3 regions of the Pseudomonas sp. MAG733B genome follow, and region 2 is predicted to be linked to each of the others. Evidence: predicted binding sites of a transcription regulator. Region 2 holds the regulator's gene; each other region holds the start of a gene.
What was found. The regulator FliA, encoded in region 2, starts transcription of late flagellar genes. The targets are predictions, from matches to a motif close to CTAAAGTTTNNNNNNNNNNNGCCGNTAA.

Region 1 (6,780 bases), 750 kb from region 2:
CCGGTATCGTGCACCGTCTGGACAAGGACACCACCGGTCTGATGGTGGTGGCCAAGACCATTCAGGCGCAGACGCAGCTGGTTACACAGTTGCAGAGCCGCAGTGTCAGCCGCATCTATGAATGCATCGTGATTGGTGTGGTAACCGCCGGCGGCAAGATCAACGCGCCGATCGGTCGTCACGGCCAGCAGCGCCAGCGCATGGCCGTGATGGAAGGTGGCAAGCAAGCCGTCAGCCATTACCGCGTGCTCGAGCGTTTCCGCTCCCACACCCACGTGCGGGTGAAGCTGGAAACCGGTCGTACGCACCAGATTCGCGTGCACATGGCGCACATCAACTTCCCGTTGGTCGGAGATCCTGCCTATGGCGGTCGTTTCCGGATTCCACCGGCAGCCAACCCGACCATGGTCGAGTCGCTGAAAAACTTCCCGCGTCAGGCGCTGCATGCGCGTTTCCTGGAGCTGGATCACCCGACCACCGGTCAACGCATGAGCTGGGAATCGCCGTTGCCAGAAGATTTCGTCTGGTTGCTGACGCTGCTCAAGCAAGACCGCGAGGCGTTCATCGGATGAGTGACTGGCTGATTCCTGACTGGCCCGCGCCGGCCGGGGTCAAAGCCTGTGTGACTACCCGTGCGGGCGGCGTCAGTCTGGCGCCGTTCGACAGCCTCAACCTCGGTGACCATGTCGACGACAGCCCTGAAGCTGTCGCCGAGAACCGCCGTCGTCTTACCGATCACTTCTCTATTCAACCGGCCTGGCTACAGCAGGTCCACGGCATTGTCGTGGCCCATGCAGACCCAAGTCAGGTAGTCACCGCTGATGCCAGTTGGACTTCGACTCCCGGCATCGCTTGCGCAGCAATGACCGCCGATTGCCTGCCAGCATTGTTTTGCGACCGTGCCGGCACTCGCGTTGCGGCGGCCCATGCCGGTTGGCGCGGGTTGGCGGCGGGTGTGCTGGAAGCCACGCTCGACAGTCTGGCCGTGCCACCTGCCGACGTGCTGGTCTGGCTCGGTCCGGCCATTGGCCCGCAAGCCTTTGAAGTTGGCCCGGAAGTGCGCGAAACCTTCGTGCAGCAATTGCCGCAAGCGGTTGAAGCCTTTGTGCCGAGCGTCAATGCCGGCAAGTTCATGGCCGACATCTATAAGCTGGCGCGTCTGCGTCTGGCGGCTCGCGGTGTGACTGCAGTCTATGGCGGTGGTTTCTGCACCGTGACAGATCCGCGCTTCTTTTCTTACCGACGCAGCCCTCGCACTGGTCGATTTGCTTCCTTGATCTGGCTCGAACGCTAGACTTTCCTGACCTGCATCAACGTCACGACGCTTGAAACTCCCAGAATCGACCACATCTATTGTGGTATCTGGCAGGTTTCTTCATTCAGGATGTTTTATAGGTCCGGCCTGCTCAAAAGGAAGGTGACCCATGCGTATAGACCGTTTAACCAGCAAATTGCAGTTAGCATTGTCCGATGCCCAATCCCTGGCCGTCGGTCTCGATCATCCGGCCATCGAGCCGGCGCACTTGATGCAGGCCTTGCTCGAACAGCAGGGCGGCTCGATCAAGCCCCTGTTGATGCAGGTGGGCTTCGACGTCAACAGCTTGCGTAAAGAGCTGACCAAAGAGCTCGACCAGCTGCCGAAAATCCAGAACCCGACCGGCGACGTCAACATGTCGCAGGATCTGGCACGTCTGCTCAATCAGGCTGATCGCCTGGCCCAGCAGAAGGGCGACCAGTTCATTTCCAGCGAACTGGTGCTACTCGCCGCCATGGACGAAAACAGCAAGCTCGGCAAACTGTTGCTCGGTCAGGGCGTGAGCAAGAAAGCCCTGGAAAACGCGATCAACAACCTGCGTGGTGGCGAGGCCGTCAACGACCCGAATCACGAGGAAGCGCGGCAGGCGCTGGATAAGTACACCGTCGACCTGACCAAGCGCGCCGAAGACGGCAAGCTCGATCCGGTGATCGGCCGTGACGACGAAATTCGCCGGACCATCCAGGTCCTGCAACGCCGTACCAAGAACAACCCGGTGCTGATTGGTGAGCCTGGCGTCGGTAAAACCGCCATCGCCGAAGGCCTGGCCCAGCGCATCATCAACGGTGAAGTGCCGGACGGCCTCAAGGGCAAGCGCTTGCTGTCCCTGGACATGGGGGCGTTGATTGCCGGTGCCAAGTATCGCGGTGAGTTCGAAGAGCGCCTCAAGTCGCTGCTCAACGAACTGTCGAAGCAGGAAGGGCAGATCATTCTGTTCATTGACGAACTGCACACCATGGTCGGCGCCGGTAAAGGCGAAGGCTCGATGGATGCGGGCAACATGCTCAAACCTGCGCTGGCTCGCGGTGAGCTGCATTGCGTCGGTGCGACCACGCTCAACGAGTACCGCCAATATATAGAGAAGGATGCGGCGCTTGAGCGTCGCTTCCAGAAAGTGCTGGTGGATGAGCCGAGCGAAGAAGACACCATCGCGATCCTGCGTGGCCTGAAAGAGCGCTACGAAGTTCACCACAAGGTGGCGATCACCGACGGTGCGATCATCGCGGCGGCCAAGCTCAGCCATCGTTACATCACTGACCGTCAGTTGCCGGACAAGGCCATCGACCTGATCGACGAAGCGGCCAGCCGCATCCGCATGGAGATCGACTCCAAGCCGGAAGTGCTGGACCGTCTGGAGCGTCGCCTGATTCAGTTGAAGGTGGAGTCCCAGGCACTGAAGAAAGAAAGCGACGAAGCGGCGATCAAACGCCTGGAGAAACTCCAGGAAGAAATCGTTCGTCTCGAGCGTGAGTACTCGGATCTTGAAGAAATCTGGAACTCGGAAAAGGCCGAGGTTCAGGGTTCTGCGCAGATTCAGCAAAAGATTGAACAGTCCCGTCAGGAACTGGAAACCGCGCGCCGCAAAGGCGACCTGAATCGCATGGCCGAATTGCAGTACGGGGTGATCCCGGACCTGGAGCGCAGCCTGCAGATGGTCGATCAGCACGGCAAAGCCGAAAACCAGTTGCTGCGCAGCAAGGTGACTGAAGAAGAGATCGCCGAAGTCGTCTCGAAGTGGACCGGTATTCCGGTGTCGAAGATGCTCGAAGGCGAGCGCGACAAGTTGATGAAGATGGAAAGCCTGTTGCACCAGCGTGTGATCGGTCAGGACGAAGCGGTGGTCGCGGTTTCCAACGCGGTGCGGCGTTCCCGTGCCGGGTTGTCCGACCCGAATCGCCCGAGTGGTTCGTTCATGTTCCTCGGCCCGACCGGTGTCGGTAAAACCGAGCTGTGCAAGGCGCTGGCCGAATTCCTCTTTGATACCGAAGAGGCGATGGTGCGGATCGATATGTCCGAGTTCATGGAGAAGCATTCCGTGGCTCGCTTGATTGGCGCGCCACCAGGCTATGTAGGCTATGAAGAGGGCGGTTACCTGACCGAGGCGGTGCGTCGCAAGCCTTATTCGGTGATCTTGCTGGACGAAGTCGAGAAGGCGCACCCGGATGTGTTCAACATCTTGCTGCAAGTGCTCGAAGACGGTCGCCTGACCGACAGCCATGGCCGCACGGTAGATTTCAAGAACACCGTGATTGTCATGACCTCCAACCTGGGCTCGGTGCAGATCCAGGAGCTGGTCGGTGATCGTGAAGCGCAGCGTGCAGCGGTGATGGATGCGATTTCCAGCCACTTCCGGCCGGAGTTCATCAACCGGGTCGACGAAGTGGTGATCTTCGAGCCGTTGGCGCGGGATCAGATCGCTGGCATTACCGAGATCCAGTTGAGTCGTCTGCGCAGTCGTCTGACTGAGCGCGAGTTGAAGCTGGAGTTGAGCCCAGAGGCCATGGATAAGCTGATCGCGGTCGGTTACGACCCGGTGTACGGCGCGCGGCCACTGAAACGGGCGATCCAGCGCTGGATCGAAAACCCGCTGGCACAGCTGATTCTGTCCGGTCGCTTCATGCCGGGAGACACTGCTGTGGGTACAGTGGAAAACGACGAAATCGTTTTCAACTGAGTCCAAACGGCAGCACAAAAAAGGAGGCCTCGCATTGCGAGGCCTTTTTTTCGCCAGGCTGTTGAACTTAAAGGAAAAGGCTTGTAAAGTGCGCCCCGCAGTAAGTCACCCGGTAGGGTTTCTGCTCCCCAAGCGGAAATCTGAAATAAGTTGCAAATCATTAACTTGAAAGCAATTTAGGGGGTTGACAGAGGTGCTTAAGATTGTAGAATAGCGCGCCTCAGACACACGAACGCAGCGATGCGAACGGGTCGAAGAGAACGCAGTAAAGCTTCACCGTTGTAAATTGAAATGTGTAGTTCCGTGATAGCTCAGTCGGTAGAGCAAATGACTGTTAATCATTGGGTCCCAGGTTCGAGTCCTGGTCACGGAGCCAATTTCAAACCGGGGTATAGCGCAGTCCGGTAGCGCGCCTGCTTTGGGAGCAGGATGTCAGGAGTTCGAATCCCCTTACCCCGACCATTTTTGGGTCGTTAGCTCAGTTGGTAGAGCAGTTGGCTTTTAACCAATTGGTCGTAGGTTCGAATCCCACACGACCCACCATTTTTGAAACCAGTTAGCGCTGGAATCGAATCTTAAGATCAGAGGCCAAAAGCACTGATCGAAGAAGGCGCCTTTAAAAGGTGCCTTTTTTTTACCGGGGTATAGCGCAGTCCGGTAGCGCGCCTGCTTTGGGAGCAGGATGTCAGGAGTTCGAATCCCCTTACCCCGACCATATTAAAAATCCTCGTATCGAAAGATACGGGGATTTTTTTTGCCTTCGAAAAAGTGCATTCATCTCTTTAGTCATCGTACAACTTGCCGATAACGAGCTACCGGAGCGCCAACAGCGTCTCCACTCAGCCAACAAAAACAAAGGCACTCGTTATGTTTCTGCGTCAGTTGAATATTGCCCCCCGTGCCGCACTGGGTTTTGCCTTGATCGCGGTGCTCGTGGCGCTGCTCGGGATTTTTGCGCTGGGGCAGATGTCGAGCATTCGAGAGAGTGAAGTGGCGGTGGAGAAACAATGGCTGCCGAGCATTCGCGGCGGTGATGAAATTCGCGAAATCATGTTGCGCATTCGCACCATTTCCTTGCGCATGGCGCTGGACCCGGACCCGAAGAACATCGCGCAATACCGCAGCCAGATGGATACCCGGGACAAGGAGCTGAGCGACAAAATCGCGGCCTACGACAAGCTGGTCACCACGGCTGAAGGCAAGGCGTTGTACGACCAATTCAAAAACACCTTCACGGCCTATCGCGCCGGTATTGCCCAATCCTTCACCTTGGCCGAACAAGGCCGTCGCGACGAGCTAACCAAGCTGCTGCTGGTGGATATGAAGACCGTGGTCGACGGCTCCGGCAAGCAACTCAGTGACCTGGCGGAACTGTTTAGCCGACAAGTCGCGGCAGAGAGCGAGAAATCCAAAGAACACTACGAAACGTCGCGCACGATCGTCAGCCTGTTTATCGCCCTCGCGGCGTTGGCGACTGTTGCCCTGGCCATGTTGCTGACCCGCAGCATCGTGCGTCCGCTGAGTGAAGCCGTGAGTGCAGCGGAACATGTGGCGCAGGGCGACCTGACTCGCCCGATCGAAACCCATGGCAACGACGAAGTCAGCCGTTTGCTCAAGGCATTGGCGACCATGCAGCAGAATCTGCGGGAAACCCTGCAAGGCATCAGCGGCTCCGCGACGCAACTGGCCACGGCTGCCGATGAATTGAACGCCGTTACCCTCGACAGCAATCAGAGCCTGCAACAACAGAACAACGAAATTGAGCAGGCGGCCACGGCGGTCAATGAAATGACCTCCGCTGTGGAAGAGGTCGCACGCAACGCCGTGTCTACCTCCGATGCCACGCGCCAGTCCAGTGAGTCGGCGCATCTGGGGCAGGAACGGGTCAGCGAGACGGCCAGCGCGATCAGTTCGCTGGCCCATGACGTGCAAAGTACCGGGGAGTTGGTGCGGTCCCTGGCCAATCAGTCTCAGGATATCGGCAAGGTGCTGGATGTGATTCGCGCCATTGCCGAGCAAACCAATCTGCTGGCACTGAACGCGGCCATTGAAGCGGCGCGGGCGGGGGAGAGTGGTCGAGGTTTTGCAGTGGTGGCCGATGAAGTGCGTGCCTTGGCCCATCGCACACAGCAATCGACTCAGGAAATCGAGCAAATGGTCCAAGGCATGCGCGATGGGTCGAGCCAGGCGCTCGAGGCGATGAACACCAGCGCTTCACGTGCTGCCAGCACGCTGGTCCTGGCCGAGCGCGCAGGCGAGGCCTTGCAAACCATCACGGCTTCCGTGCATGAGATCCACGAGCGAAACCTGGTGATCGCCAGTGCGGCCGAAGAGCAGGCGCAAGTGGCGCGTGAGGTGGACCGTAATCTGGTGAATATTCGCGACCTGTCGGTGCGGTCCGCCACTGGGGCCGATCAGACCAGTGCATCGAGCCATGAGTTGTCGCAACTGGCGAATGCGTTACAGGGGATGGTGCGGCGGTTTCGGGTGTAATTTCTTCAGATAGAAATTGTGGGAGCTAGCCTGCTAGCGATGGCGCTATGTCAGTCAACATTGATGTTGACTGTTCCGACGCTATCGCTAGCAGGCTAGCTCCCACAGGTTTTTATCAGTGCAGTTTGAGACGCGGCTCGGTCCCGCGTCCGATCTTGCTCCCCAGCATCAGCATCGCCGTGCGAAACGGTCCGTACAGCGCCATCTGGTGCATGCGGTACAGCGACACGTAGAACATCCGCGCCAGCCAGCCTTCCAGCATCACGCTGCCGGTGAGGTTGCCCATCAAGTTACCCAC
Region 2 (6,780 bases):
CAAACGCGTCGTACTGATCGATACCGCCGGCCTGCAAGCCAGTGATCCGGCGCTGCGCATGCAGCTCGAAAGCCTGGCCGGGCGTGGCATCCGTTCCAAAAATTATCTGGTCCTGGCAACCACCAGCCAGAAGCAGGTGCTGACGGCCGCTTATCACAGTTACAAGCGCTGCGGGCTAGCTGGCTGCATCCTGACTAAACTGGATGAAACGGCGAGTCTGGGCGAGGTGTTGAGCCTGGCCATCAGCCATGAATTGCCGGTGGCCTACCTGACCGACGGCCCGCGGATTCCGGATGATTTGCATCTGCCGCGCCGTCATCAACTGGTCAGTCGCGCCGTTAGCGTGCAAATGCAGGAAGAGCCCAGCGAAGAAGCCATGGCTGACATGTTCGCTGATATCTACCACAGCCCCACCAAGCAGGTAGGCTGAGGTAACAATGAATAGTTTTTGTACCTACATCGATGGTCTGCCATGCATTGTTCCGTTTGCGAACGCGCAGCCAGTAATGTGGCCTCCGTCTATGCAAGACAAGGTAAAGAAATAACATGGGCAGCATGCATCCCGTACAGGTGATCGCGGTGACCGGCGGCAAAGGTGGCGTCGGGAAAACTAACGTGTCAGTGAACTTGTCCCTGGCTTTGGCTGAGCTTGGCCGGCGCGTCATGCTGCTGGACGCCGACCTGGGACTGGCGAACGTCGACGTTCTGCTGGGGCTGACACCCAAACGTACCCTGGCCGACGTGATCGAAGGCCGCTGCGAGCTGCGCGACGTCCTGTTGCAGGGCCCCGGCGGCATCCGCATCGTTCCGGCCGCGTCCGGCACCCAGAGCATGGTTCATTTGAGCCCGGCGCAGCACGCCGGCCTGATCCAGGCCTTCAGCGACATCGGCGACAACCTCGACGTGCTGGTGATCGACACCGCTGCGGGTATTGGTGACTCGGTAGTCAGTTTCGTTCGCGCGGCCCAGGAAGTGTTGCTGGTGGTCTGCGACGAGCCGACTTCGATCACCGACGCCTACGCGCTGATCAAACTGCTTAACCGCGACTACGGCATGAACCGCTTCCGCGTCCTGGCCAACATGGCCCAGAGCCCGCAGGAAGGACGCAACCTGTTCGCCAAGTTGACCAAGGTCACCGATCGCTTCCTCGACGTTGCCCTGCAATACGTCGGCGCCGTGCCTTACGACGAAAGCGTGCGCAAGGCCGTGCAGAAACAACGTGCCGTCTACGAAGCCTTCCCGCGCTCCAAGTGCTCGCTGGCGTTCAAGGCGATCGCACAGAAGGTCGACACCTGGCCGCTGCCTGCCAACCCGCGCGGGCATCTGGAATTCTTCGTCGAGCGCCTCGTGCAACAAACGGCAGGACCGGTTCTATGACAGCCAGCGGCTACAACCTCTACAAGAAGTCGGCACGCGATGCGCAGTACGAGCTGATCGAGCGTTATGCGCCGCTGGTCAAACGCATTGCCTATCACTTGCTGGCGCGTCTGCCGGCCAGTGTCCAGGTCGAAGATTTGATCCAGGCCGGGATGATCGGCCTGCTGGAAGTCTCCACCAAATACGACGCCAGCAAAGGCGCGAGTTTCGAGACGTACGCGGGCATCCGCATCCGCGGCGCCATGCTCGATGAAGTGCGCAAGGGGGACTGGGCGCCACGTTCGGTCCACCGCAATACCCGCATGGTCAGCGACGCCATTCGCTCGATTGAAGCTAAAACCGGCCGTGACGCTAAAGATCACGAAGTTGCGGCCGAACTCCAATTGAGTCTCGACGATTATTACGGGATTTTGAACGACACCCTGGGCAGCCGGTTATTCAGTTTCGACGATCTGTTGCAGGACGGCGAACACGAAGGGCTGCACGAGGATGGCGCGAGTGCTCATCTCGAGCCGTCACGCGATCTGGAAGATGAACGCTTCCAGGCGGCGCTGACGGACGCGATTGCCAATTTGCCGGAGCGTGAGCGACTGGTGTTGGCGCTGTACTACGACGAAGAGTTGAATCTCAAGGAAATCGGTGAGGTCCTGGGAGTCAGCGAGTCTCGGGTCAGCCAGTTACACAGCCAGTGCGCGGCCCGTTTGCGGGGGCGTTTGGGAGAGTGGCGAGCGCGCTGAAGGCAGTGTGGGGGCACTGTGACGTGGCTGGTGGGGTGATGAACCGCGCCGGTCTCGATCCGCTGTACTCCAGACAGTCATCGAGTGTTTTGCCAGATTGATTGAAATGGCGCGTCCAGGTGCTGGGCGCGTTTTAGTCTGCTTGGAGGTCGAATTGGACAAGAACATGAAAATCCTCATCGTTGATGACTTCTCAACGATGCGGCGGATCATAAAAAACCTGTTGCGTGACCTTGGGTTCACCAACACGGTCGAGGCCGACGATGGCACTACCGCCATTCCGGTTCTCAACAGCGGGAGCATCGACTTTCTGGTAACGGACTGGAACATGCCTGGCATGACCGGTATCGATCTGCTGCGCCACGTGCGTGCCGATGAAAAGCTCAAGCACCTGCCGGTGCTGATGGTGACCGCTGAAGCCAAGCGCGAGCAGATCATCGAAGCGGCCCAGGCCGGTGTAAACGGCTATGTGGTCAAACCCTTCACGGCCCAGGCGTTGAAAGAAAAAATCGAGAAGATTTTCGAACGCATCGGTTGAACTGCGCCACGGGGGAGCTATGGGGCATAACGAATCTTCGCAGGGCGATTTTGAATCGACCCTGAAAAAACACGCCGTCGAACTGGTCGAGAGCCTTGAAAAGGGCAAGTTCGGCGATGCTGTGCAATTGATCCATGAGCTCAACCAGACCCGTGACCGCGGCCTGTATCAGGAAGTGGGCAAGCTCACCCGCGAGCTGCATAGCGCGATCGTCAATTTCCAGATTGACCCGCACATGCCGCAAGCCGAGGAAGTGTCACAGATCACCGACGCCACCGAGCGTCTGGGTTATGTGGTCAAGCTGACCGAGGCCGCGGCCAACCGCACCATGGATCTGGTGGAAAACGCCACGCCGCTGGTCAACAGCCTGGCTGACGAAGCCCAGGCCTTGAGCACCGATTGGGGACGCTTCATGCGTCGCGAAGTCGGGGCTGAAGAGTTCCGCGAGCTGGCCCGTCGCGTCGACGGATTCCTGGCGCGCAGCAGCACTGACAACCGCGCCGTGTCGACCAACCTCAACGACATCCTGCTTGCCCAGGATTATCAGGACCTCACAGGTCAAGTGATCAAGCGAGTGACCCAACTGGTCACCGAAGTTGAGAGCAACCTGCTCAAGCTCGTGCTTATGGCCAGTCAGGTGGACCGCTTTGCGGGCATCGAACATGACCGTGAAGCGATGCTTGCAGAAAAAGATCCACAAAAACATCTCTCTCAGGGTGAAGGTCCGCAGATTCATGCCGATAAAAGAGAAGACGTTGTGTCCGGTCAGGACGATGTGGACGATTTGTTATCCAGCCTTGGATTTTAGGTTTTTAGACCTGTTCTGTTAGGAGCACACCATTAATGAGCTTCGGCGCCGATGAAGAGATCCTTCAGGATTTCCTGGTTGAGGCCGGCGAGATTCTAGAGCAACTGTCCGAGCAACTGGTCGAGCTGGAAAGCCGTCCGGATGATGCGGATTTGCTCAATGCAATTTTTCGCGGTTTTCACACTGTAAAAGGGGGCGCCGGCTTCCTCCAGCTCAACGAGCTGGTGGAGTGCTGTCACATCGCCGAGAACGTGTTCGACATCCTGCGCAAGGGTGAACGTCGCGTCGACTCGGAATTGATGGACGTGGTTCTCGAAGCACTGGACGCGGTGAACAGCATGTTCAGCGAAGTCCGCGAGCGCAGCCCGATCACGGCTGCCACGCCTGAATTGCTCGCCGCATTGGCCCGACTGGCCGAGCCGCAAACAGCGGACGAGGCGGCGCCTGCACCTGTCGCCGAAGTGGTTGAAGAGCCTGTCGCCGAAAGCGAATCGGGTGACATCACCGACAATGAATTCGAACAACTGCTGGACTCGCTGAACGCCGTCAAGGCTCAGGCCGAGGCACCGGCGGCTGCTCCAGCGCCTGCCAGCGATGCCGCTGCCAGCGACGAAATCACCGATGCCGAGTTCGAGTCGTTGCTCGACCAGCTGCACGGCAAAGGCCAGTTCGCCGTCGATGCAGTGGCACCTGCTGCCCCTGCGGCACCGCAGGCTCCAAAAGCTGCGGGCGATAGCTCCGACATTACCGACGACGAGTTTGAAGCACTGCTCGACCAGTTGCACGGCAAAGGTAACTTTGCCGTCGATGCGCTGGAATCGGCCATCGCTTCGGTGCCGACGCCAGCCGCGCCAGCCGCTGCTGCAGCCGGTAGTGACCTGATCAGCGATCACGAATTCGAATCGCTGCTCGACGAATTGCACGGCAAAGGCAAGTTCACCGAAGTGGGCGCGACGGCAGGAACGGCAACGGGCGCCAGCGCCTCGGTTGCAGCACCTGCCGCCAAGGCTGCGACGCCGAAGCCGGTAGCCAAGGCTCCCGAGCCGAAAGCCGAAACACCGGCGCCTGCCGCCGCTGCTGCACCGGCTCCGGCCCGTGCCCCGGCCGCGCCACCGGCGGAAAAACCGGCCAGCGAAGCCGAGACCACCGTGCGGGTCGATACCGCGCGTCTCGACGAAATCATGAACATGGTCGGCGAATTGGTGCTGGTGCGTAACCGCTTGGTTCGCCTCGGTGCCAACAGCGCCGATGAAGCCATGTCCAAGGCGGTGTCGAACCTCGACGTGGTCACGGCCGACCTGCAAACCGCGGTCATGAAGACCCGGATGCAACCGATCAAGAAAGTCTTCGGGCGCTTCCCGCGTCTGGTTCGAGATCTGGCTCGCCAGCTCAAGAAAGAGATCAACCTGGAACTGGTCGGCGAAGAAACCGACCTCGACAAGAACCTCGTCGAGGCCCTGGCCGACCCGCTGGTCCACTTGGTGCGTAACGCGGTCGACCACGGAATCGAGTCGCCGGAAGAACGCGAAGCCTCGGGCAAGGCCCGTGGCGGCAAGGTCATCCTGGCAGCCGAGCAGGAGGGCGATCACATCCTGCTGTCGATCTCCGATGACGGCAAAGGCATGGACCCGAACGTCCTGCGTTCCATCGCGGTGAAACGCGGTGTGATGGACAAGGACGCGGCCGATCGCCTGAGCGATACCGAGTGCTACAACCTGATCTTCGCCCCGGGCTTCTCGACCAAGACCGAGATCTCCGACGTGTCGGGTCGTGGCGTGGGCATGGACGTGGTGAAAACCAAGATTTCCCAGCTCAACGGTTCGATCAACATTTTCTCGGCCAAGGGCCAGGGATCGAAGATCGTCATCAAGGTACCGTTGACCCTGGCGATCATGCCGACGCTGATGGTCATGCTCGGCAACCAGGCGTTCGCGTTCCCGCTGGTGAACGTCAACGAGATTTTCCACCTCGACCTGTCGACCACCAACGTGGTGGATGGCCAGGAAGTGGTGATCGTGCGGGACAAGGCGCTGCCGTTGTTCTACCTCAAGCGCTGGCTGGTCAGCTCCGCCGCTCACGAAGAGCAGCGTGAAGGCCATGTAGTGATCCTTTCGGTGGGCACCCAGCGGATCGGCTTCGTCGTCGATCAACTGGTGGGCCAGGAAGAAGTGGTCATCAAGCCATTGGGCAAAATGCTCCAGGGAACCCCGGGCATGTCGGGCGCCACCATCACCGGTGACGGTCGCATCGCGCTGATTCTCGATGTTCCGAGCATGCTCAAGCGTTACGCCGCACGGCGTATTTGATTCTGGTGGAGCGGGGCGACTGAGCCTCGCTCCGTCTAACGGAGTGTTTATGGCAGTCAAAGTCCTGGTGGTGGATGATTCGGGGTTTTTCCGCCGCCGCGTCTCGGAAATTCTTTCAGCGGATTCGAATATCCAGGTCGTCGGTACGGCGACCAACGGAAAAGAGGCGATCGATCAGGCCCTGGCCCTCAAGCCGGACGTGATCACCATGGACTACGAGATGCCGATGATGGACGGCATCACGGCAGTGCGGCACATCATGCAGCGCTGTCCGACCCCGGTCTTGATGTTTTCCTCGCTGACCCACGAAGGCGCCCGGGTCACCCTGGATGCGCTGGACGCCGGCGCGGTGGACTTCCTGCCGAAGAATTTCGAAGACATCTCGCGCAACCCCGAGAAGGTCAAGCAACTGCTGTGCGAGAAGATTCTCAGCATCGCGCGCAGCAACCGTCGTGTCAGTTCTTACAGTGCTCCGGCTCCTGTGGCCGCACCCGCTCCGACGCCAATGCCTTCGAGCATCGGCAGTTACGGCAGCAGCGCGCCTGCACGTCCGGCACCCGCACCGATTCCAGCACGTGCCCACGCGGCCACGCCGTCGTCGCCCGCGCCGAAACGCAAAGCCTACAAACTGGTTGCCATCGGAACGTCCACTGGCGGTCCGGTTGCCCTGCAACGGGTACTGACCCAATTGCCGGCCAACTTCCCGGCGCCGATCGTGCTGATCCAGCACATGCCGGCTGCGTTTACCAAAGCGTTCGCCGAGCGCCTGGACAAGCTCTGCCGCATCAGCGTCAAGGAAGCCGAGGATGGCGACATCCTGCGTCCGGGCCTGGCGTTGCTCGCGCCGGGTGGCAAGCAAATGATGATCGACGGCCGTGGCGCGGTGAAAATCCTGCCGGGTGACGAACGTCTCAATTACAAACCGTGCGTGGACATCACCTTCGGTTCGGCGGCCAAGTCCTACGGTGACAAAGTTCTGGCGGTCGTCTTGACCGGCATGGGCGCCGACGGTCG
Region 3 (6,780 bases), 1.8 Mb from region 2:
GGCCTGGTGCTGCTCTGGCTCGCGCCGTCGACCGGTTACGCCTTGATCGGTGCCGGCCTGACCGGGTTTGGCCTGTCGCTGGTGTATCCGGCGCTTGGCGTCGAGGCGATCAAACAGGTGCCCAACTCGAGCCGTGGCGCGGGGCTGAGTGCTTATGCAGTGTTTTTTGATCTGGCACTGGCGATCGCCGGCCCGTTGATGGGGGCCATTGCGCTGAACCTGGGGTATTCGTGGATTTTCTTTTGCGCGGCACTGTTGTCAGTGGCCGCGCTGGGGCTGACGTTACTGCTCAAGCATCGCTCGATGGCCTAGCGACTTGCATCAACCCTGTAGGAGCCAGCCTGCTGGCGATGGCGGAGTATCAGTCGACATCAATGTTGGACCTGATGGCCTCATCGCGAGCAGGCTCGCTCCTACAGAAGCGGGTTATTGATCCGCCGTCTGCATTCCCGCCCGCGTCGCTTTACCCAAGGTCCGTGAGAAGAAGCGCCCCGCTTCAGTAACCAGATTGCGGTGAATGTCTTCCCGGTCGACGCCATCGGCATCGGTGCACAGCGCCGGCATGATGACGATCTGCTCGTCGTTGCACGGCGCCATGAACACGAAGTGCCCTGCTCCCGCCAGCAGCTTGAAGTCCGGCGCGACAGGCAGTTTGCGCGCCAGTGCGGCGGCGTTCTTGTCGAACGGCACCAGTTTGTCGCCATCGCCGCTGTACAGCAGCACCGGCACATGCACGTCGGCAAGGGTGTGACGACCGAATTTCAGGCTGAGCGGCGCCATCAGTAACAGCGCGTGAACACGCGCGTCGGCCACCGGTTGCAAATCATCACGATCGACGATCAGTTCGCCTTGGGTGTTACAGGCATCGCGGTCGTCCGGACGTTCCTGGCAGTAACGACGCAGGCGATCCAGATCCGGCGTCGCACCAGACAGTATCAACGCCGTCTCCCCGCCCGCCGAATAACCGATCACACCGACCTGGTCAGCATTGACGAACGGCGCGAGCATGCGGTCGCCCAACGTTGCGGTAATGGCTTCGGAAATCTGGATTGGCCGTCCGTAAAGATTGCTCAAGGTGCCGAGACGGCTGTGGTCCTTGGAGTTGTCGCCCGGATGGATCACCGCCACCACCACGAAACCTTTGCGAGCCAGCGACGTGGCCAGGTCATGCAGGGCCAATGGCGTTCCGGTGTTGCCGTGGGACAGCATCAGCATGGGGAAACGGCCCATGGCGACCTTGGTGTCTTCACCGGCCTCGACCATGTAGCCCTCAAGCTTGCTGGAGTGCTCTTTGTCGCTGGAGGGATAGAACGCGATGGCACGCATCGGTTGCAGATCGAGCGGGTCGAGAAAACTCATCTCGTGGTAACCGACGCTCCAGTGAGGATGCGGCGCGGGGGCGGCGTGCACTGAATTCAGGCTGCCAAGCAGGCATATCAGAAGAGTTGCACAAAGACGCATCATCGGATGCCCCACCTGTTACCAGACCATAGACGTTAACCCTTGGTTGCATATCCTGGGCCAACCTCTGTAACGACCAGAAACAAAAAACTCCGTATCTGGCACTTGCGTGATCAGAATACAGAGTTTTTTGGGGCATTACCTGAACGGTTGCTGCTTTTACGCAAGCCTTACGCGGCGGCGAACAGTTGCTCGCTGATTTGCGTGTGAGCGTCGCTCATCGCTTTGGTGCGCACTTCGTCACCGTACGCCAGACCGTGTGCACGAACGAACTCGATGTCGGTGATGCCAATGAAGCCGAACAGCACTTTCAAGTAGTCTTCGTGGGCAACACCGGTCGCCTGGCCAGCGTGCAGCCCGCCGGAAGTCGAAACGATCACCACTTTCTTGCCGCCGCACAGGCCTTCAGGGCCGGCTTCGGTGTAACGGAAAGTCTGACCGGCAACGGCAATGCGGTCGATCCAGGCTTTCAGTTGAGTCGGGATGGTGAAGTTGTACATCGGCGCTGCAATCACGACGGCGTCGGCGGCGAGGAATTCGGCCAGGGTCTGGGCGCTCAGTTCGGCTTCGTGCTGTTGTGCGGCGTTGCGCAGCTCAGCGGTGGTGCCGGCAGCAACCAGAGTAGTGGCGGAGAAGTGGCTGATTGCATCGGCGGCCAGGTCGCGGTAGGTCACGACGGCGGTTGGCTCGGCGGCTTGCCAGGCTTTGACGACTTCGCCACTCAGCAGACGGGAAGCCGAGTTGTCACCAAGAATGCTCGAATCGATATGCAGCAGTTTCATGTGGGATCTCCAGGTGAGGATCGCCGCCAGGGCGATCTGATGGAGACAATCCTACAGACGAAACCAATAACTGATTAGAGTGCAACAATGCGATAGTTTGTCTCACTGATAGAACGATTGAGTAACGCCAATGCAAGATCTTAATGACCTCTATTACTTCGCCAAAGTCGTCGAGGCCGGTGGCTTCGCGGCCGCCGGGCGTTTGCTGGGGATTCCCAAGTCGCGGCTGTCACGGCGTATTGCAGAGCTGGAAGAGCGTCTTGGCGCGCGTTTGTTGCAGCGTACCACCCGGCAACTCAAGCTGACCGCCGTGGGCGAACGCTACCTGCGCCACTGTCAGGCGATGTTGCTGGAAGCCGAAATGGCCGACGAGGCCGTGGCCAGCATGTCCAGCGAGCCACGAGGACGCTTGCGGGTGTCCTCTCCCGTTGGATTGGCGCACGAAATGCTGCCGGAGGTGATCAGCAACTTTCTGGAAAAATACCCGCAAGTGCAGTTGGAGGTGATGCTGGTCAACCGTCGCGTCGATCTGGTGACCGAAGGTGTCGACGTGGCTCTGCGCGTACGTGAACCGGGCGACGAAGACCCGCTGCTGGTCACGCGCCGGTTGCGTCAGGCACAGATGCTCGTGGTGGCCAGTCCTGCATTCCTGCAAGGGCGTGACATCAACCGTCCCGAGGACCTGAAGAACCTGCCGGTTCTCGGCGCCCTCGAACCCGACCGCATGGTGCATATTCGCCTGGTGGACGGCCAAGGCAAAAGCTTCGAACTGGCCCTTGAAGCGCGACTGGGCATCGACGATTTCATTGTGCGCAAGACCTGCGCGCTCGCCGGCCAGGGTTTTACCACGCTGCCGATGATGTACTGCGAGCAGGAACTGGCGAACGGTTCGCTGGTGCAACTGCTGCCGGACTGGTCGCTGCCGGGTGGCTGGTTGCAAGCGGTCTATCCTCACCGTCGCGGCGTGATGCCGGCCGTGCGGGCCTGGCTCGACCATTTGATCGAAACATTCAATGCCTGCGGGGATCGTTTGATATGAAGTCAGGACGCATGAGCGAAGCGGATGTCGCGGCCTTTTGCCTGGCCTTGCCGGGCGCACGGGAAGATTACAAATGGGGTGGCGTGCGGGTATTTTCGATTGCCGGGAACAAGATGTTCGCCTTGCAAAATTTGCGTGGCGATTCCCTGGCGTTCAAGGTCGACAAGGATCTGTTTCTCGGTCATTGCGACCGACCGGGCATTCATCCGGCGCCTTATCTGGCGCGTGCCCAGTGGATCATCATGGCAACGCCCTACCCTTTGGGCGCCGAAGAACTGCAAGGTCTGTTGCAGCGTTCCCATCAACTGGTGGTCAGCAAACTGCCCAAGCGTACTCAGGTCGGGCTGCTGCTCTGATTCCTTCTTTTATTAGAACTTAGAACAACGCGAACAGCTGCGCGCCGAGGAACAACTGGTCGATCCAGAACACCTGGTGCAGCAGCACAATGAGCCAGAACACCACTTGAAACGAGACTTTGCGCGTCTTGTGTCGAAACACCTGTTGCGCGAGCAACGCACCCGGCCAGCCGCCGGCGAACTCCAGGGCATGCAGCACGTTTTCCGGGGTTCGCCATTGATCGGCGCGGGCCTTGCGTTTGTCGCTCCAGTACAGCAAAAACGCCAGCACGCTGACGATGCCGTAGGCTGCCAGCGGTATCAGCGACACCCCTCGCAGCCACAACGACATCGAACCGAACAACGGCAGCGCGCACAGGATCGCAAACACCAGCAGTTTCAGCCGGGGATTGCGGATCTCGCCTCCGGAGTTACGCCCGGGATTGTTGCGCGCGCTGGAGTCACTCATGGCTTGGCCGCAGTCCAGTCGACCCAGCCAAACTGCCAGGTGGCCAGAATCAGCAGGCCGAATGCGATGCGATACCAGGCGAACGCCGCATAGCTGTGGCTGGCGATGAACTTGAGCAAGCCCCGAACAGCGATCATCGCGAAGATGAATGCAGTGACGAAGCCGATCGCGAACACCGGGAAGTCAGACGGCACGAACAGGTCGCGGTACTTGTAGCCCGAATACACCGCCGCGCCGACCATGGTCGGCATGGCCAGGAAGAACGAGAACTCGGTAGCGGTTTTGCGCGACAAGCCGAACAACAAGCCGCCGATGATCGTCGAGCCGGAGCGCGAGGTGCCCGGAATCATTGCCAGGCACTGGGCGAAACCGACTTTCAGGGCATCTTTCCAGGTGATGTCGTCGACGGTTTCGGCATGCACTTCATGTTGGCGCTTTTCAGCCCACAGCATGACGATCCCGCCGATCACCAACGCAGTGGCCACCGTGATCGGATTGAACAGGTAGTGGTGAATCAGGTCGGCGAAAATCACCCCCAATACCACGGCCGGCAGGAAGGCGATCAGCAGGTTGGCGGTAAAGCGTCGAGCGCTTGGCTGCGTCGGCAAACCGATGACAACGTCGAAAATCTTCCGGCGAAATTCCCACACCACCGCCAGGATCGCCCCGAGCTGAATGATGATGTTGAACGCCATGGCGCGCTCGCCGCCGAAGTTGAGCAGGTCAGCAACAATGATCTGGTGCCCGGTACTCGAAATGGGCAAAAACTCCGTCAGCCCCTCTACAACCCCAAGAATCAAAGCCTGAAAGGCAGTCCAAAGATCCATCAATCCCCCAAAAGGCTATGCGTCGACGCATGCCCCGTTAGTATTTTACAAAGCGTTAATCGCGCTCAGCGTAGTTGAAATTCCACGAGCGCAAGATCCCAGTCGCCTGTGAAAAACCCGTGAAAAATCAATTTGTATTCAGGTTTTACCGCGCGGGGCCGAAATCCTATCAGACAAGTCTGAAAAGCGCTGCCGCGTTATCGGACCTGGCAGGATGCTGGCGATCAATCATTACAAAAACAAGAAACCCCAGAACAAGAAATCGGAGCACCGCGTTATGAACAGCTTGCGCAATATGTCGATCAGCCGCCGTTTGTGGCTCATCCTGATCGTGGCCGTCATGATGCTGTTGGCCTTGGGCGTGATGATGCTCAAGCAGATCCACGACGATTTGTACGACGCCAAGGCGCAGAAGACCCAGCATGTGGTGCAGACCGCCAGCGGCGTTCTCAGTTATTACCAAGGTCTGGAAACCGCCGGCACCCTCACCCGCGAAGCCGCGCAGAAACAGGCGCTGACCGCTATTCGCGGCCTGCGTTACGACCAGAACGATTACTTCTGGATCAACGATCTGACGCCCGTGATGGTCATGCACCCGGCTAACCCGAAACTTGACGGCCAGAACCTGTCGGCGATCCGCGACCCGGACGGTTTTGCGGTATTCAACGAAATGGTTGCCGTCGCCAAGAGCAAAGGCGCCGGGATCGTCAATTATCGTTGGCCGAAGCCCGGTGCCAGCGCACCGGTCGAGAAAACCTCTTACGTCAAATTGTTCGAACCGTGGGGTTGGGTGATTGGCTCGGGCGTGTACATCGATGACATGCAGGCCGAGTTCTACGGACAGGTCTGGGAAGCTTCGCTGATCGGCCTGGCCATCGCACTGATCATGGTGGCGCTGGTGATGCTGATTGCCCGCAGCATCGTCCGCCCGTTGCAGGAAACCGTGAACGCAATGGCCAATATCGCCAGCGGCGAAAGCGACCTGACCCGCAGCCTCGACACCCACGGCCAGGACGAGGTCACGCAACTGGCGCGGCATTTCAATGCCTTCACCACCAAGCTACGGCTGGTGATCGGTGAGTTGCAGGTGTCGGCGAGCGCCCTCGGCCAGTCATCCAGCGAACTGGGCAACGACGCCACCCAAGCCCAGCAACGCAGCCAGCAACAATCGCAGCAGATGGAGTTGGTGGCCACGGCCATTAATGAAGTGACCTACGGCGTGCAGGACGTGGCGAAAAACGCCGAGCATGCCGCCAGTGAAATGCGCGATGCCGAAGCGCAGGCGCAGCAAGGCCAGATCAACATCGACGGCAGCCTGCAACAGATCGACACGCTGTCTTCGACGATCGATCAGGCCGTGGAAGTGATCCGTACGCTGGCCGCCGAAAGCACCCAGATCGGCAGTGTTCTGGAGGTTATCCGCTCCATCGCCGAACAAACCAACCTGCTGGCCCTCAACGCTGCAATCGAGGCTGCCCGGGCCGGTGAGCAAGGTCGCGGTTTCGCGGTCGTAGCGGATGAGGTTCGTCTGCTGGCCCAGCGCACCCAGAAGTCCACGGCAGAAATCCAGTCGATGATCGAACGCTTGCAAGCCCATTCCGAAGCGGCGGTCAAAGTCATTGGCGACAGCAGCCGCGCCTCGCAACTGACCATTGAACAGGCCGGTCTGGCCGGTGCCAGCCTGAACGCCATCGGCCAGGCGCTGCGCAACCTCAACGGGCTGAACGCCTCGATCGCCAGCGCGACTTTGCAGCAGGCGCATGTGGTCGAGGACATCAACCAGAACGTCACGCAAGCCGCCGGGCTCTCCCACAGCACCGCATTGGCAGCGGAACAATCCAGCGTGGCGAGTGTGCGACTCAAGGGC

Region 1: V6Z53_RS28795 (methyl-accepting chemotaxis protein) is a predicted target of FliA. The motif match lies at 4,770-4,797, and genes of this name have one in related genera.
Region 3: V6Z53_RS17070 (methyl-accepting chemotaxis protein) is a predicted target of FliA. The motif match lies at 5,051-5,078, and genes of this name have one in related genera.

What each region holds. Positions count from the first base shown of each region.
Region 1 is NZ_CP145732.1:6,282,714-6,289,493, reverse strand. It holds gene rluD (23S rRNA pseudouridine(1911/1915/1917) synthase RluD) at 1-572, shown strand, start outside; gene pgeF (peptidoglycan editing factor PgeF) at 569-1,294, shown strand; gene clpB (ATP-dependent chaperone ClpB) at 1,425-3,989, shown strand; tRNA gene V6Z53_RS28815 (tRNA-Asn) at 4,290-4,365, shown strand; tRNA gene V6Z53_RS28810 (tRNA-Pro) at 4,375-4,451, shown strand; tRNA gene V6Z53_RS28805 (tRNA-Lys) at 4,457-4,532, shown strand; tRNA gene V6Z53_RS28800 (tRNA-Pro) at 4,628-4,704, shown strand; gene V6Z53_RS28795 (methyl-accepting chemotaxis protein) at 4,857-6,482, shown strand; gene V6Z53_RS28790 (NAD(P)/FAD-dependent oxidoreductase) at 6,598-6,780, opposite strand, start outside.
Region 2 is NZ_CP145732.1:5,536,832-5,543,611, reverse strand. It holds gene flhF (flagellar biosynthesis protein FlhF) at 1-430, shown strand, start outside; gene fleN (flagellar synthesis regulator FleN) at 547-1,377, shown strand; gene fliA (RNA polymerase sigma factor FliA) at 1,374-2,114, shown strand; gene V6Z53_RS25295 (chemotaxis response regulator CheY) at 2,281-2,652, shown strand; gene V6Z53_RS25290 (protein phosphatase CheZ) at 2,672-3,460, shown strand; gene V6Z53_RS25285 (chemotaxis protein CheA) at 3,496-5,766, shown strand; gene V6Z53_RS25280 (chemotaxis response regulator protein-glutamate methylesterase) at 5,816-6,780, shown strand, end outside.
Region 3 is NZ_CP145732.1:3,694,497-3,701,276, reverse strand. It holds gene V6Z53_RS17105 (MFS transporter) at 1-312, shown strand, start outside; gene V6Z53_RS17100 (dienelactone hydrolase) at 427-1,464, opposite strand; gene V6Z53_RS17095 (FMN-dependent NADH-azoreductase) at 1,632-2,243, opposite strand; gene V6Z53_RS17090 (LysR substrate-binding domain-containing protein) at 2,374-3,282, shown strand; gene V6Z53_RS17085 (MmcQ/YjbR family DNA-binding protein) at 3,279-3,638, shown strand; gene V6Z53_RS17080 (DUF1294 domain-containing protein) at 3,658-4,086, opposite strand; gene V6Z53_RS17075 (undecaprenyl-diphosphate phosphatase) at 4,083-4,913, opposite strand; gene V6Z53_RS17070 (methyl-accepting chemotaxis protein) at 5,191-6,780, shown strand, end outside.